DNA from 2 places in the Bombilactobacillus sp. ESL1092 genome. Region 2 is predicted to be linked to the other one. Evidence: predicted binding sites of a transcription regulator. Region 2 holds the regulator's gene; the other holds the start of a gene.
What was found. Region 2 encodes NrdR, which represses ribonucleotide reductase genes. Its sites were predicted from a motif close to ACACNATATATNGTGT; they were not measured.
Positions count from the first base shown of each region.

Region 1: nrdH (glutaredoxin-like protein NrdH) is a predicted target of NrdR. The motif match lies at 1,766-1,781, and genes of this name have one in related genera.

Region 1 is NZ_CM176594.1:1,093,941-1,097,361, reverse strand. Features, by position in the region: gene AC3B6Y_RS04970 (guanylate kinase) at 1-296, opposite strand, end outside; gene AC3B6Y_RS04965 (DUF2187 domain-containing protein) at 624-848, shown strand; gene AC3B6Y_RS04960 (LVIS_2131 family protein) at 905-1,525, opposite strand; gene nrdH (glutaredoxin-like protein NrdH) at 1,944-2,177, shown strand; gene nrdI (class Ib ribonucleoside-diphosphate reductase assembly flavoprotein NrdI) at 2,177-2,554, shown strand; gene nrdE (class 1b ribonucleoside-diphosphate reductase subunit alpha) at 2,535-3,421, shown strand, end outside.
Region 2 is NZ_CM176594.1:305,100-308,520, reverse strand. Features, by position in the region: gene polA (DNA polymerase I) at 1-389, shown strand, start outside; gene mutM (bifunctional DNA-formamidopyrimidine glycosylase/DNA-(apurinic or apyrimidinic site) lyase) at 394-1,221, shown strand; gene coaE (dephospho-CoA kinase) at 1,194-1,817, shown strand; gene nrdR (transcriptional regulator NrdR) at 1,821-2,324, shown strand; gene AC3B6Y_RS01530 (DnaD domain protein) at 2,305-3,421, shown strand, end outside.

The DNA.
Region 1 (3,421 bases), 790 kb from region 2:
GCGCCTTTAGTGTCTAAAACGATACTGACTATCTCAGCTTTCGCAAAAGCCCGCTGTAAGCCCTGGCGCGAAGAGCCATATTGATAGTGAGCATATGTAACTTGTTCTAGATAATCATTTAAGAGAAAACTCTGGGGCGTCTCAAAATAGTAATCCACACCATTTTCCTCGTTAACGCGTTGCGGACGCGTCGTATGCGTTACAACACTCGGAATTTGGTATGCTTGCGCCAAATAATGACTGACGGTCGTCTTACCTACACCGCTCGCACCGGTAATAACAATAATCTTTTTCATTAATTTACTCCTTTTCAATTGTTCAATTAAAGAACCCAGGCCAAAAGTAAGCCTTATTTTTATCGTTCCAACTTCCAATTAACGACCGGATAATCCTTCTTTGGCAACTATCTGTGGTAAGATAGTACTTAAGAATTCTACCGACCAGGAATTCTGGTAGCTCTAACTTTTTAAGCTACTGTTGCTTGATAGTGCTCAACCTTTGGCGTACAATCTTTCCAAGAATTTTACCAAAATGGGAAAAACACCAAGCTTGGCGCACTATCAATGGTCTTCGCTTAAACTCAAAACCAACTCCACGTTTAATTAGTCCAGGAGGAACTACACATGAAAATTGCCAATATTAAAGTCGGCGACAAATTACAAGGTTCAGTCGAAGAAGATTTAGAAAAGCCCTTCGTTGGCACAGTTGAAAAGATCTATACAAATGCCGTTTTATTAGATATTGAAGACTTTGATCCACAAGATAGTGATAACGTCGTTGAACTGAACCATAAAATTGTGATTAATGCTCAAAATTTGAAAAAGCTGCCCAAAAAAGCAGCTAAATAAATAACCATAAGAAAAGTTCCTCAATTTGACTCATAAATAGTCATTGAGGAACTTTTTTAATCCAATGTTTTAACAAAAGTGGTTCCAGGAATACGAATCAATGCATAATCCGTCGCTACATTACCGGCATGAACGCCTAAGCCGTTGCGCCAGTTATTCTTATAATGAGCCACCATCATCATCACATATGCTTGCTGATATTTTTGATCATAGCGTTTCGTATTTGGCCACGGATAATTCTTCGCGTTTAAACTAGCTGATTGATTACCATCTAAAACTGAGGCATTATTGCCCGGAATACTGTACTTAGCTCCTTGGACCCAATAATTATAATACTTAACCGTTTTTTTATTGTCTGCTGACTTAACTTCTACATAATAACCTTGACCATTCTTGGTCTGCATCACTAGAGGTTTAACCGTATAGCTCAATTGAACGCGCTGTGTATCTTTCACATCAACTTTATCTAAAAAAGTCATATAAAACATAAAGCCCACTAACACAAAAGCGCCAATAAACTCACAAAAATCCCAGCAGACATTGCCTAATGAGTGGTGCTTGCGGTGCACGACAATCATTTTTAAATGACGGCGTCGAATATCAAAGATAATCACCGCTACCAAACAAAAAACAATTAACCACGCGCCAACCCCTAATAAATTCCAGTTTAATTGCATCCTGCTTTCTCCAAACTCCAGATAAATTTAATTAGATTTATTATAGCTCACTTTCACACTGACTGCACTGTCCAAGTCTAGTGAAAACCTTCCGACCTACGTAACTGTCATCAGCGTAATTGAAAAAAACTTAATAAAAAAATCACTTGACTTATGCAGCGAACAAATGTTTTTTATTTTTTTCTTACCCAAAATCCAAGCCTGGCAACCACACTATCATGTGGTTCGGTTTCGAATCAAACACAATATATTGTATTTTGACTAGTAGGGTTTTATAATTGGGCTCAGTTATTCCGATCAAAAGTTCCGCAGCAACAACTGGTTAACTAATGCCAGTACAACTCAACTGTGAAACTTTTAATCGAAAATTGATCGGTGCGCACTACCGTGATTTTTTCATCATTAAGGAGGTTTTTTCATGAATCAATCAGTAAAGATTTTTACCAAAGATGGCTGTATACAATGTAAAATGACCAAACGTTTTTTGAATGATCACCAAATTCAATTTGAAGAACATAACATTAATCAACAACCTCAGGCCTTAACTTACCTCAAACAGCAAGGATTTCAAAGCGTCCCCGTCGTGGTCACGGATAGTCAGCCCCCGATCATTGGTTTTTGCCCGAGCGAATTGAAAGCACTGGTGCAATAATGCAAATTGCTTACTATACAATTACTGGTCAAACCCGCCGTTTTATTCAAAAAGTTAAGCTACCTGCTTACGAGATTAATGATGCTAATCCTTATCACGTCATGAACGGTCCGTACTTGTTAGCTGTGCCCGCTTATGATGACAATATGATGGATGCGGTCATTGACTTTTTAGGTTTTCAAAATAATGCCCAACAATTAGTCGGTGTCGTCGGCAGTGGTAATCGCAACTTCAATGAACTCTACATTCATACTGCCAAAGATATCGCTGCTGGCTTAGGTGTCCCCGTTGTTTTCGATTATGAATTTAACGGCACCGCGGCCGATGTTAAAAATTTCAGGAAAGTAGTGGAGCAACTTGAGTCTAAACAACATTGATATCGCTAAAGTTAATTACTTTAAACTAAATAACGAATTAAATATTCCAGTTAACGGACAGATCCCTTTAGATCGTGACCAAGCCGCACTCCAGGCTTTCTGGCAAGAAAATGTTCAACCTAATCTGAAAATGGAACCCGATATATTAAGCCAGTTACAAAAGTTAGTGCAAGCTGATTATTTAGAAGCAGCTTTTTTAAAGCAGTACTCGCCAGCTTTTATTAAAGAACTTTACCAATATTTGCTGCAACAGCATTTTCAGTTTAAATCCTTTATGGCTGCTTACAAATTTTACAATCAGTATGCGTTAAAAACCAACGATGGTGCCTACTATCTAGAAAATTATGAACTCCGGGTGTTAAATAATGCTTTATATTTTGCAGACGGTGATGAGCAACTCGCACACCAATTAGCTGATGAAATGATTCATCAACGTTATCAGCCCGCCACGCCTTCGTTTTTAAATGCGGGTAAAAAGCGCCGTGGCGAGTTTGTTTCGTGCTTTTTAATCCAAATAACTGACGACATGAATTCCATCGGTCGTAACATCAACAGTGCATTACAATTGTCGCGCATTGGCGGCGGTGTGGGTATTACATTGTCTAATTTGCGAGAAGCTGGCGCCCCCATCAAAGGGGTCGAAGGTGTTTCGAGCGGTGTTTTACCCGTGATGAAATTATTGGAAGATAGTTTTAGTTACAGTAATCAATTAGGGCAGCGTCAAGGAGCAGGAGCTGTTTATCTCAACGTTTTTCATCCCGATATTTTAGACTTTTTGTCTGCTAAAAAAGAAAATGCAGACGAAAAAATCCGTGTCAAAACCCTCTCCTTAGGCATTATTGTTCCTGATAAATTTTATGAATTAGT
Region 2 (3,421 bases):
ACATGGATCAAATGGTGCAAAAAGCCCGCGAAGATGGTTATGTCGAAACAATTATGCACCGCCGGCGCTATCTGCCAGATATTCATGCAAAGAATTTTCACTTACGATCTTTTGCGGAACGGACAGCCATGAATACCCCGATTCAAGGTAGCGCTGCTGATATTATTAAGATTGCCATGATTAATATGCAACGGCAGTTGCAACAACAACATTTACAGGCACGAATGTTACTACAAGTGCATGATGAATTGATTTTTGAAGCTCCTAGTACGGAAATTCCCATTTTGCAAGAATTGGTGCCACACGTGATGGATACCGCTGTGAAGTTGGATGTACCTTTGAAAGTAGAATCAGCAGCTGGTCAAACATGGTTTGACGCGGAAGGATAAAATAATGCCAGAATTACCAGAAGTAGAAACAGTCCGTCGAGGCTTAAATCAATTAGTTAAAGGACAAAAGATTGTTAATATTGAGGTGCTGTATCCGAAGATTATCGTCAATCCCTTACCAGAATTTAAGAAAGATTTGATTGGTGCGACGATTACCGATGTGGGGCGCCGTGCTAAGTATTTACTATTTCATTTTGATAATGATTTGACAATGATTAGTCATTTACGAATGGAAGGTAAATATCAAGTTCGGGATCAAAAAAGTGATTTTGATAAGCATGTGCATATTATTTTTGAGCTAGCCAATGGCCAGTATTTAGGTTATCGTGATGTTCGCAAATTTGGGCGCATGGAAGTTGTGCCCCGAACTGATGAGTTAACTACTAAAGGAATTGCTAAACTAGGTCCGGAACCCTTAACGCCGCAGTATACCTATGATTCATTGGTTAGCGGTTTACAGCGTAAAAAGAAAAATATTAAAGCTGTGTTACTGGATCAGCAAGTAGTTTCAGGCTTAGGTAATATTTATGTCGATGAAGTTTTATGGATGGCTAAAATTCATCCCGAGCAACCAGCCAATCAATTAACTGACGAACAATTACAGGCATTATATCCGGCCATTGCGGATGAAATAAAAACCGCCATTGCCGCTGGCGGAACCACGATTCGCAGTTATGTTGATGCTACCGGTCAAAAGGGTCAATTTCAATTACAATTAAAAGTCTATGATCAAGAGGGCCACCCCTGCCAACGTTGTGGCACGGCCATTGAAAAAATTCGCGTGGCGGGCCGAGGAACACATTATTGCCCGCATTGTCAACGGTTGAATTAATGGGGCGTGCGATTGGAATTACCGGTGGTATCGCGAGTGGCAAAACAAGTGTCCGTCAATTACTTAATCAAGCGGGCTTTTTAGTAATTGATGCTGACCACATTGCTCACCAAATCTTGGATACCAAAACGCCAGCTTTTAAAAAAGTGGTCCAACAGTTTGGAACTCAGGTTTTAACTGCTGATGGGCAGTTGAATCGCTCTGCTTTGGGGCAAATCGTCTTTGCCGATGCGAAACAATTGGATTGCTTAAATCAAATTGTGCAACCAGCAATTCGTCAAGAATTGGTACGACAAATTCAACAAGCACAAGCAACTTCACAAACTGTTTTCTTTGAAATTCCACTTTTATTTGAGCAACATTATGAACAAATTGTGGATCAAGTTTTAGTGGTTTATGTAACCCAGCAAGTTCAATTACAACGTTTACAAGAAAGAAATCATTTAACAGTTCAACAAGCATGTAGTAGAATAAAAAGCCAATTACCACTTCAACAAAAATGTCAATTAGCCGATTTTGTTCTTGATAATACTGGTGATTGGCAGCACTTACAGCAACAAGTTGACCAGTTTTTACAACAAGTAATTAAGGAGTAAATTATGATTTGTCCTCAGTGTCAAAAAAATTCTTCTCGGGTTATTGATAGTCGCCCGAGTGACGAAGGCCGGGTGATTCGTCGGCGCCGTGAATGTGAAAATTGTGGATATCGGTTTACAACTTTTGAGCGGATTGAGCATACTCCCGTTTTGGTCATCAAAAAGAATGGTAATCGTGAAGAATTTAGTCGTGAAAAAATTTTACGGGGCATTGTGCGTGCCGCTGAAAAAAGACCAGTGACTTTAGAGGCGATGAATCAATTAGTTAGTAAAGTCGAAGCTAAGATCCAAGCAACGGGTGAAAGTGAAATCAATTCGCGCCAAATTGGTGAATTTGTGATGCAAGAATTAGCCGGTGTCGATGATATTGCCTATATCCGCTTTGCCAGCGTTTATCGTCAGTTTAAGGATATTAACGGTTTGATGCAGGAAGTACAAGAAATGATGTTAGCTCAAAAAAATCAGGCAGAAAGCGAGACAACTGACGATGACGCAAGCGATGATTGATCCACTGTGGGGCTATTGGGTAATTGGTAGTAGTACGCTCACACAATTGGATTATCAGGTTTTAATTGACTTATATCAACCCATTATTGGGAGTGATGCTTTGAGCTTGTATCAGTTATTGTGGCAGCATCAAGTCCCCTTAGTTTCCCAGCGCAAAGCGCATTCTCAACTTTTAAATTTATTGGATCTTGATAGCCAGCATTTTTATCAAGCGCGGATTAAATTAGAAGCCGTCGCTTTACTGCAGACTTTTCAAAGTAAAGATAGTTGGGGTGATTATTTAATCTATCAATTGCAAAGGCCACTAGCAGGTGCTAATTTTTTTCAAGATAGTATTTTAACCACTTATTTACAAGAAAAAATTGGTCAACCCGATTTTCAACAGTTATTTAAAAAGTATCATCCTCAACTCCGCAATTTAGACCAAGCCAAAGAAATTACGAAAAGTTTTTTGGAAGTATTTCACCTATCTCACAAAGTAGTAGATGCCAAAGTTGAGTCTGATGCTCAACTTTCTACTGTTAATCAGCCCAATTATCTACCGACGGAATTAGCGACTTTTGATTGGGATTTCTTAAAGATTACTGTGCGTTCATACCACGTTGCGCCCCAGCAAATTGATCAAAATCAGTCAGAGTTATTTAATTTGCATACTTTCTATGGCTTATCCGAAGTTGAATTAGCGCAGGCAATTGGGCAAACGCTAAATGTGCAAACTGATCAAATTGACTTGCGTCGTTTAAAGTCCTTGATTCAAAAGCAATATGAACAACGGGTTAATTTGAAGACTGCAGCTTTGCCTAGCGCAGCTAAAAGGCCACCGGTGACTAATTTATCCACTAGTCAAAAAAAATTAATCAAGGCCGCGCAGAACCAAGCGCCAGCAGAGTTTTTAGCTAATAAAAAGCACCAAAAAAATGGTTTTGTGGGTAGTTCTGAAACTAGTATTTTGCGGAAGTTACAGGCACGCATGGTTTTACCAGCGGAAGTAGTGAACATTTTGGTAAACTATGTTTTGGATAATTCGCCCACTTTAACGCAAGGTTTTGTGGAAAAAATTGCTAATGATTGGGTGCAGCACGGAATTAAGACCGCAC